Regions from separate parts of the Peribacillus sp. Hz7 genome, predicted to be linked through region 2. Evidence: predicted binding sites of a transcription regulator. Region 2 holds the regulator's gene; the other holds the start of a gene.

Evidence for each region. The regulator Rex, encoded in region 2, represses fermentation and respiration genes when NADH is low (regulators of the CRP and FNR family bind a similar motif). The targets are predictions, from matches to a motif close to TTGTGAAATATTTCACAA.
Region 1: qoxA (cytochrome aa3 quinol oxidase subunit II) is a predicted target of Rex. The motif match lies at 1,820-1,837, and genes of this name have one in related genera.

The regions. Positions count from the first base shown of each region.
Region 1 is NZ_JBHHJV010000007.1:175,494-180,749, reverse strand. It holds gene pdxR (MocR-like pyridoxine biosynthesis transcription factor PdxR) at 1-43, shown strand, start outside; gene ACE199_RS12115 (hypothetical protein) at 327-626, shown strand; partial or broken gene ACE199_RS12110 (zinc ribbon domain-containing protein) at 860-1,162, shown strand; gene qoxA (cytochrome aa3 quinol oxidase subunit II) at 1,949-2,866, shown strand; gene qoxB (cytochrome aa3 quinol oxidase subunit I) at 2,934-4,889, shown strand; gene qoxC (cytochrome aa3 quinol oxidase subunit III) at 4,886-5,256, shown strand, end outside.
Region 2 is NZ_JBHHJV010000020.1:4,709-9,964, forward strand. It holds gene ACE199_RS19250 (ABC-F family ATP-binding cassette domain-containing protein) at 1-1,035, opposite strand, end outside; gene ACE199_RS19255 (redox-sensing transcriptional repressor Rex) at 1,441-2,127, shown strand; gene ACE199_RS19260 (YdiK family protein) at 2,249-2,455, opposite strand; gene ACE199_RS19265 (CPBP family intramembrane glutamic endopeptidase) at 2,452-3,174, opposite strand; gene groES (co-chaperone GroES) at 3,479-3,763, shown strand; gene groL (chaperonin GroEL) at 3,827-5,256, shown strand, end outside.

The DNA of each region.
Region 1 (5,256 bases), on a different contig from region 2:
TGAAGGGATTAAAAGATTTTCTGCTGCCTTAAAAAGTTTATAAACATGATGAAGGAAAAGAGTGCCTTAAAAAGATGTTGTAATAACAATCTTTGGGGCGCTCTTTTTAGTGTATCGCGAATTAATAAGGAGTAAAGACCATTAATAAATGGGGTTTTACTCTATTATTGATCTTTTCGTTTAGTGGAACTTTTAATCTATAGTGCATAGAATATTTTAATAAAATAATGACAAAATATTTTTGTCAAGTTTTTTGTTAAAATTTTATAGAAATATTTGACAATTTTGTGAAATATATTAAAATAAAAGCAAAGGAGCTGAGCTAAATGAAAACCAATTTAGAAATATTGAACCCTTTAAAATGGGTATGTGGAACTGCTAATGTCATTGGTTTAGGTATCCTGATTGTAAGTTTTATTGTAAACGGTTACAAGTGGAACTACATGTTATCGTTCATAGGACTAACAATTACTATTAGCGCGACACTCATATTTATGGTTGGTTTATTTTTCATTTTAACGGAAGAGCTGGTTTCAAATACGGACAAAGGGGAGAAGGTCATCCCAATTAAATCTAACGTATCCAATGTCGTTATGTTCAAAAGAAAAAGAAGAGTATCAAATTGATACTCTTCTTTCTACCTTTGACTTATATTCCTGGGATTTCATAAGCCCCCGCTATACAAAGTAAGGACCCTAGTATAGTAATGACTGCAAGGAATACGGAATACCAAACATGTGCATAAATAGATGCTTTATCTTCAGATTCTTCAGCATGATGAATATGACTACTTGGACACCAGATTGGACAAACGCTGTTGCCAGTAGAACGATTATTGCAACTGTAAGCGAAACTAAAAGGCATCATCGTGACAGAAACGGAAGAAAGCTATACGTCTCAAGACTGTCCGTTTTGCGGAGGCAGACATCGAGCAAAGGGAAGAACGTTGATTTGTTCTGTTCACAAAACAGAAATCCATCGTGATGTAAACGGTGCTCAAAATATTGCACGTAAACAACATCACATGGCCTTCCAACCACTGATTTCTGTTGTATTTAAACAGCCTGTTTGGTATCGACGTTTTTTGTCCAAAAAACAAGGAGATTCCTCTCTTAAGGACAAGCCTCCAACAGGAAAAAGTATCGCCGGTCGAACGGCGTAGTCGGCACAGACCTTGCCCACTTGAGAGAGAAGATCTCTCAAGTGTTGCTCACCTAAGTTTCACCTCTGCCTCTTCTTATAGACGATGGTAAGTAGTGGGATGTTTGTGAGAAAGAACCCCTTGGCTTTAGCCATGGGAGTGGTCAGAAGGGGCCGTTCATCATAGAGGGAGTTTTAAGGAGCAACATAAAAAATTATTTTCATTAATTAATCTTTGAGCATGAAGCGTGGCCCGTATGACAATGCCATAGCTGAATCCACGTTTAACATCATTAAAACAGAGTTTGACAATCCAACATATTCCGTTTTTTAAGGGAGACAAAAGTGCCTGGGTCTGTTCAGTAGAAAATCGACCCAGGCACTTTTTATTTATAAGGATTTAAAATGAAATTATATTATATTAAAAAAACAGGAATCAAAATCGATTCCTGTTTTTTTCTACATATAACTCTTTTTTGCTATGCTCCTTTTTAAATATTATTATATCAATGTATTTTTTTACGAAGATTTCCCCATCGATTGTTTTCGATAAGCAATTGATATTCCGTTTGTTTTAGAGAAAAACGAAAACAGATTAATAAATTATTATATTCCCCTTTTTCAAATATGTTATTAAATATCCCAGATTCCATTTATTGTATAACTCTTCATGAACATTTTGTGACATATATCACTTTCCATTGTTTTTTTTCCTTAATGATACTAATATAAGAATGTAATTGTAAACATGATAGCGTTATCAATTATTTTCAACACAACTTCTAAAAAAAAAGAAAGGGGAATCTTTATGAAAATGAAATGGACTTTATTAGCTCTTATTTTCGCTATTGCTACTGTGCTTACTGGCTGCGAAAATCCATTGGCTGTCTTCGATCCAAAAGGTCCTCAAGCGGCAACACTCTCAGATACTATTATTCTTACAATTTGGATAATGCTTGCTATCTGTGTTGTTGTAACTGTTGCCTTTATTTATATGTTAGTAAAATATCGTGCGTCTAAACAAAGCAAAGATTATGAACCTCCTCACATTGAAGGAAGTGCAGTTGTTGAAACAATTTGGACAGCAATTCCAATAATCATTGTTGCTTTCCTATCCGTTGTTACTGTAACTTCACTAAAAGACGTTGAGGCAACGCCGAAAGGATATGAAAACAAAGAACCTCTAGTTATTTATGCTTCATCATCTAACTGGAAGTGGCATTTTAGTTATCCGGAAGAAAATATTGAAACAGTAAACTACGTGTATGTTCCGACAGACCGTCCGCTTGAGTTTAAACTTTATTCTTATGGACCAATCTCAAGCTTCTGGATTCCGCAGCTTGGCGGGCAAAAGTATGCAATGGCCGACATGGTAACTACGCTTCACTTGTTAGCAGATGAACCAGGAGAAATGATGGGACGAAATTCAAACTTTAGTGGTGAAGGTTCTGCTCACCAACTATTTGATGTGCAAGCAGTTTCTCCTGCTGAATTTGAAGAATGGGTAGAAGAGGCTAAAGCTAAATCAGAGCCACTTACTGAAGAAAAGTTCGATCAATTATTAAAAACAGAGCATGTTGGTCGACAAACGTTCACTGGAACGCATTTAGAATTTAGTCCAGCTCCAGAAGGTTCTCATAACATGGACGACATGGAGAACAAGGAAGATATGGAAGACATGAATCATGACATGGAAGACATGGATCATGACATGGATCATAAATAATAGTTAACTTTAATAAATGAAACATATGAATTTCCAATTTTAAACATGACGAAAGGAGTCACAAAGTATGGAATTCTTTGAAAGATTCGCCGTGCCGCATCCAAGTTTTGCCATCTATGCATCGATGGTAGGGATTGCTCTTACTAGTCTCGCTATTGTTGTCGGCTTAACCTATTTTAAAAAATGGGGTTACTTATGGCGTGAATGGATTACAACCGTCGATCATAAGCGTATCGGGATTATGTATATCCTAGCTGCTTTGATTATGCTTTTACGTGGTCTTGTTGATGCGGTTATGTTACGTGCTCAGCTTGCCATTCCTGATAACACAATCTTAGATTCTCAGCACTACAATGAGGTATTCTCAGCACATGGTGTTATTATGATCATGTTTATGGCGATGCCGTTCTTATTTGGTTTAATGAATATCGTTACTCCACTACAAATTGGTGCACGTGACGTTGCGTTCCCACGTTTGAATGCAATCAGCTTTTGGTTGTTCTTCATGGGTGCTATGTTATTCAACATCGCTTTCGTAGTAGGTGGTGCGCCTGATGCTGGTTGGACATCTTACTTCCCGCTAGCTAGTGAAGAGTTTAGTCCATCAGTGGGTACGAATTATTATATGATGTCGCTTCAGCTTTCAGGTCTCGGTACATTAATGACAGGTATTAACTTTTTGACTACCATTTTTAGAATGAGAGCTCCTGGCTTGAAATTAATGCAACTGCCAATGTTCACATGGGCTATGTTAGTTACTAACGTGTTAATCATAGCTGTTTTCCCTTTATTTGCAGTAGCACTTGCATTTGGGGCAATGGACCGTATGTTCGGTACCCAATTCTTTACGATTGGTAATGGCGGTATGGATATGATGTGGGCGAACTTGTTCTGGGTTTGGGGACATCCTGAAGTATATATCTTAATCCTGCCTGCATTTGGTATCTATAGTGAAATTATCTCAACATTTGCACGTCGTAACCTATATGGTTATAAATCAATGGTTGCTTCAATGGTCGCTATCACTATTCTTTCTCTAGTTGTATGGGCTCACCATTTCTATACAATGGGGCAAGGAGTATTAGCAAATAGTATTTTCTCTATTGCAACAATGGCAATTGCCGTTCCGACAGGGATTAAAATCTTTAACTGGTTGGCGACACTTCGAAAAGGTAAAATTGAGTTTACGACACCAATGCTTTGGTCTATGGCCTTTATTCCGACTTTCTTAATCGGTGGGGTTACAGGGGTTATGCTTGCGATGGCAAGTGCCGACTTCCAATATCATAATACGATGTTCTTAGTTGCTCACTTCCATTACACAATTATTCCTGGTGTAGTATATGCGTTTATTGCTGGTTTAATTTACTGGTGGCCAAAAATGTTTGGTTTTATGCTGAACGAAAAAATCGGGAAAGTTTCATTCTGGTTGGTAGCCATCTTCTTTAACGTAACATTCTTCCCAATGTTTATTACAGGGTTAGATGGTCAAGCACGTCGTATGTACACATACTCTGAAGAAACTGGTTTCGGTCCATTAAACTTGATTTCTTCTATTGGAGCAATTGGATTAGCTCTTGGTTTCATTGTGCTTGCATACAACATCTATTGGAGTACTCGTTATATGCCAAGAAATATTGGTTCAGATCCATGGAATGCACGTTCTCTTGAATGGGCAATTCCTAGTCCAGTACCTGTATATAACTTTGCAACACTACCACGTGTTAAATCGTCACAAGCATTCTGGGATGCTAAGAAAAAGGGTCATAACTTATTCCCAGATAAAGTGGAAGAGATTCATATGCCAAATAACAGCGGTTTACCGTTTATCATGAGTGTCATCTTCTTTATTGGTGCGTTCTCTTTAATATTTGATATGATTCCTTTAGCAATTATTTCCCTAATCGGAGTCTTTGCTTGTATGGCTTACCGTTCATTTGAAGCTAACCATGATCACGGATATCATATTCACGTAAAAGAAATTGAAGAAACAGAAGAAAGATTGCGAGGTGCTAACAAATGAAAATAGATAACTCGCTTCCACTTGAATATAGTACAGAAGAAAATCGTTTGAAGATTTTAGGCTTTTGGATTTTCTTAGCTGCCGAAATTGCGCTTTTTGCAACACTTTTCGCGACTTACTTTGCATATCAGGGCCGTACAGGTAACGGTCCTGGTACGGAAATTTTCGAGCTTACACCAGTATTAATTAACACATTCGCTCTGTTAACAAGTAGTTTTACCATTGGATTGGCAGTTAATGCTATGCGACTTGGCAATAAAAAAGCAATGTTAACATTCCTTGGTATCACGTTAGCTCTTGGACTTGTATTCTTAGGAGTAGAAATTAAAGAGTTTTTCACATTCGTTCATGAAGGAGCAACAATCCA
Region 2 (5,256 bases):
AACCTTTTCGTTTTGATAGCCAATTGCCAGCTCGTTTAGCTGCAGCACTTCATTTCCACTTTGCTTCTCAATTTGAAAAGAGAAAGAAGCGGATTTTTGATCGCCTTGGGGTCTATCTAAAATCTCCATTTTCTCAAGCTGTTTTCGTCTGCTTTGTGCTCGTTTGGTGGTAGAAGCTCGTGTAATATTTCGTTGGACAAAATCACGCAGCTTTTCAATTTCTTCTTGCTGCTTTTCAAATTGCTTCATATCTCGTTCGAAATCTTCCGCTTTTCTGATTAAATAAGAGCTGTAATTGCCGTGATATTTTTTCATTGAGTGTCGTGAGATTTCATATACTTGATTAACAACTTTATCAAGGAAGTATCGGTCATGAGAAACAATGAGTACAGCACCTTGATAGCCTTGTAAATATTGTTCAAGCCAAGAAAGTGTTTCAATATCTAGATGGTTTGTCGGTTCATCCAGGATTAAAATATCTGGTTTTGTTAAAAGTAATTTACCAAGGGCCAGTCTTGTCTTTTGACCCCCGCTTAAGGTGGAGATAGGTGTAGAAGGGTCAAAGCTGCCAAATTGAAGCCCGTGCAAAACAGAGCGAATATCTGCTTCATATTGATAGCCGCCGGACTCTTTAAATTGAACTTGCAGGGCATCATATTCACTCAGTACTTTTTGATAAACGGCTTCATTAGAGAAAATATCTGGATTTGCCATCTTTTCTTCTAATTGGCGTAAGGTTTGCTCTTGTGAAATGAGATGGTTAAATACGGTTAACATTTCATCCCAGATGGATAGTTCTGATTCAAGGCCTGTATCTTGGGCCATATAGCCGATTGTGACCCCTTTTGGTTGAATAATTTCTCCACCATCATAAGACAACTGTCCAGCAATAATTTTTAATAGTGTAGATTTCCCAGCACCGTTACGACCTACTAGAGCAATCCGGTCTTTATGTTGAACTTCGAGCTTCATATTCGATAGAATGAGTTCCGCTCCGTAATATTTAGATACTTGATTAACTTGTAATAAAATCATGAATTTCACCTCAGGTAGCATTATCCCGAACAAATTGTTATAGAACGTCTATCAGTTTTCAGATATACTGTTTTTTGACTCTAGACGTTTAAGCTTTTCTTCTTAGTGTACCGTATCATTGAACTTATCGGCAATAGAATGGTTATTTCGTTTCAAAACAAGATGTTACATTATGTGGAATAATGGTGTATGATTTATAATAGGGATATTATAACGTAAGATTGTACACTTTCGAACATAGTGCAGTTTATTAAGAGTAAGATGACAGAGTCCCCATTGTTTTTAGAAGAACGAGCAAGTTGGGAATGGAAGCGTTATCAGTGATATTTTGAATGCATATCATGCTTCTATGGAATATAGGCAGAAGAATAGATTGAAAAGCGCGTGTGAAAGCGAGGGAGAATAATGAATCAAGGACAATTAAAAATACCGCAGGCTACGGCCAAAAGACTACCCTTGTATTATCGATTTTTACAAAACCTACATTCCTCTGGGAAACAAAGGGTTTCTTCAGCAGAGTTGAGTGAAGCTGTTAAGGTAGATTCAGCAACGATACGTCGTGACTTTTCGTACTTTGGCGCACTTGGAAAAAAAGGATATGGATATAATGTTAATTATTTATTATCATTTTTTAGAAAAACATTGGATCAAGATGAAGTGACGAAAGTAGCGTTAATTGGTGTAGGGAATCTAGGTACTGCTTTTTTAAATTATAATTTCTTGAAAAATAATAATACAAAAATTAGTATGGCTTTTGATGTGGATGAAAGAAAAGTCGGTACGAATATAGCCAATGTTCCGATTTATCATATGGATGAAATTGAGAGCCGTCTACAAGGAGAGCATGTTACAGCTGCAATCTTAACCATTCCAGCGCATGTGGCTCAGCCCGTTACAGATCGTTTAATTGCTGCTCAAGTAAAAGGAATTTTAAACTTTACCCCAGCACGATTAAATGTACCTTCTTCTATTAGAATTCATCATATCGACTTGGCTGTTGAATTACAGTCATTGATTTACTTCCTGAAACATTATCCAGTATTAGAAGAAGAAACCGCTGATATAGAGGATGGAATACCAATAAATAAATAAATAAATATATTCTTAAGGCTAATGAAACGATTTTTGGTTCATGCATATGAAACCGTGTACATGAGTTGAAGATGAACAGTGTCTAACATAGCCAAAGAAATAAGCAGCTGATGACAGCTGCTTATTTCTTCTTTTGAATCGATTTTATTTTTACATGTAGTAAAAGCATTCGGATACCGGAGCCGAAGTCCAATGTAGCAATAAAGATAAGGAAATAAGCAAAGAATCCCCAACCTGATGATGTGACAGTTTGGATGGCGAAAGCAGTGAATACGATACCTAAACATATATAAATAATGCTTAGTTTTAAAGGTGATTGATGTCTCATAAAAATCCTCCGATGAAAGCTTGCATATTTTGCATGAAATTTTGGATGTCTTCATAATACATTTGCAAAATGACAACGAATGTATTCATAGATACATGAGCAATAATTGGGACTAGAATTCGTTTCGTCTGTACATAAAGGAAAGCGAAGGTAAAGCCCATTGCCGAATATAATAACAAATGCTCTAGTTCCATATGTGCTAAACCAAAAATGATGGAGCTAATCAAAGCTGCAATAAAGAAATTAAATCGCTTATATAAGGAACCGAAAATAACTTTTCGGAAAATAATTTCTTCTAATATGGGACCAATAATAGAACTCACTACTATCATTAATGGAATCTTATCAATGACAGATAAAATTTCTTGCGTATTCGCTGATTGAGTTTGAATGCCAATCCACTGTTCAATTGTAATCGCGATACTTTGTGCAAAGAAAGCGAGAAAGACTCCACATATTGCCCAAAAGGTAGAAAGGGAGATGGACGCTTTATCGCGAGTGAGTGCTGATTCTTTCATATCATGTCGCATGAAAAAGAGAGTAAGCAGAAGAGCTAATAAAAAACTAAAAATGGACCAGTAAGCAAAAGCTGTTAATCTCAATTCTCCACTAGGTACTCCTAACGTTTTTCCAATGAACATAAAGAGCGGCAGTCCAATAAATCCAGAGAGCTGCATGGCAAGATACGTAATAATGACATACCAGTATTCTTTTCTCAAAAATAATTCTCCTTTAAGTGAAATCATTCATGCATAGGTACAGTGAAAATGGTATCAAAAAATATTGAATAACTCCACTTTTATAGGTGCTATTCAATCATATTTGTTGTAGGGATTTAATAGAATGGGTAGGGCTACTTTTAGTATGAGAATCTATTATCAAAATTAATGTAAAAATTTTTGATGAAGATACTTGCAAAACAGGAATGATTTATTTAATATAATAATTGTGTTAGCACTCACAGGTGTTGAGTGCTAATAATTCAAAACAGTTAATCATAAGAATTTGAGGGGGTTGTTTCACTTGTTAAAACCATTAGGTGATCGCGTTATTATTGAACTAGTTGAGTCAGAAGAAAAAACAGCTAGCGGTATCGTACTTCCAGATACAGCAAAAGAAAAGCCACAAGAAGGTAAGGTCGTAGCAGTTGGTACAGGCCGTGTTCTTGAAAATGGCGAACGTGTTACTTTAGAGGTTGCCCAAGGCGATCGTATTATCTTCTCAAAATACGCTGGTACGGAAGTCAAGTACGAGGGTACTGAATACTTAATTTTACGCGAAAGCGATATTTTAGCAATTATTGGCTAATTATACAACAATACTTAACTGAACGAAAATTTTAATGAAAAATGATTAGGGAGGTACTTATACATGGCTAAAGAAATTAAATTTAGTGAAGAAGCTCGCCGCGCAATGCTTCGTGGTGTAGATGCGCTTGCAGATGCAGTAAAAGTAACATTAGGACCAAAAGGACGCAACGTCGTTCTTGAGAAAAAATTCGGTTCACCGCTTATTACAAATGATGGTGTAACAATCGCAAAAGAAATCGAGCTTGAAGATGCATTCGAAAATATGGGTGCAAAATTGGTTGCTGAAGTAGCAAGCAAAACAAATGACGTAGCTGGTGACGGTACAACAACAGCAACAGTTCTTGCTCAAGCAATGATTCGTGAAGGATTGAAAAACGTAACAGCTGGTGCGAACCCAATGGGTATCCGTAAAGGAATCGAAAAAGCGGTTAACGCTGCAATCGAAGAGTTAAAAGCGATTTCTAAACCAGTTGAAAACAAAGAATCTATCGCACAAGTTGCGGCAATTTCTGCTGCTGACGAAGAAGTTGGTAAACTAATTGCTGAAGCAATGGAACGCGTTGGTAACGACGGTGTTATCACAATCGAAGAATCTAAAGGTTTCACAACTGAATTAGATGTTGTAGAAGGTATGCAATTCGACCGTGGATATGCATCTCCATACATGGTAACAGATTCAGATAAAATGGAAGCAGTTCTTGATAATCCGTACATCTTAATTACTGATAAGAAAATCGGTAACATTCAAGAAATCCTTCCTGTACTTGAGCAAGTTGTACAACAAGGTAAACCATTATTAATCATCGCTGAAGACGTTGAAGGTGAAGCACTTGCAACACTTGTTGTGAACAAACTTCGCGGAACATTCAATGCAGTAGCAGTTAAAGCTCCTGGATTCGGTGATCGTCGTAAAGCAATGCTTGAAGATATCGCAGCTCTTACTGGTGGAGAAGTAATTACAGAAGAAGTAGGTCTTGATCTGAAATCTGCTACAATCCAATCATTAGGACGCGCTTCTAAAATTGTTGTAACAAAAGAAAATACAACAATCGTTGAAGGTGCTGGAAATGCAGAAGCAATCCAAGCTCGCGTAAACCAAATCCGCGTTCAATTAGAAGAAACAACTTCTGAATTTGACCGTGAGAAATTACAAGAACGCCTTGCTAAATTAGCTGGTGGTGTAGCAGTAATCAAAGTTGGTGCAGCTACTGAAACTGAACTAAAAGAACGCAAACTTCGTATTGAAGATGCATTGAACTCTACTCGTGCTGCGGTTGAAGAAGGTATCGTAGCTGGTGGTGGTACAGCGCTTCTTAACGTATACAATAAAGTGGCTGAGCTTCAAGCTGAAGGCGACGAAGCAACAGGTGTGAAAATCGTTCTTCGTGCGATTGAAGAGCCTGTACGTCAAATCGCTCACAACGCTGGTCTTGAAGGATCTGTTATCGTTGAGCGCCTTAAAGGTGAAGCGGTTGGAACTGGATTCAACGC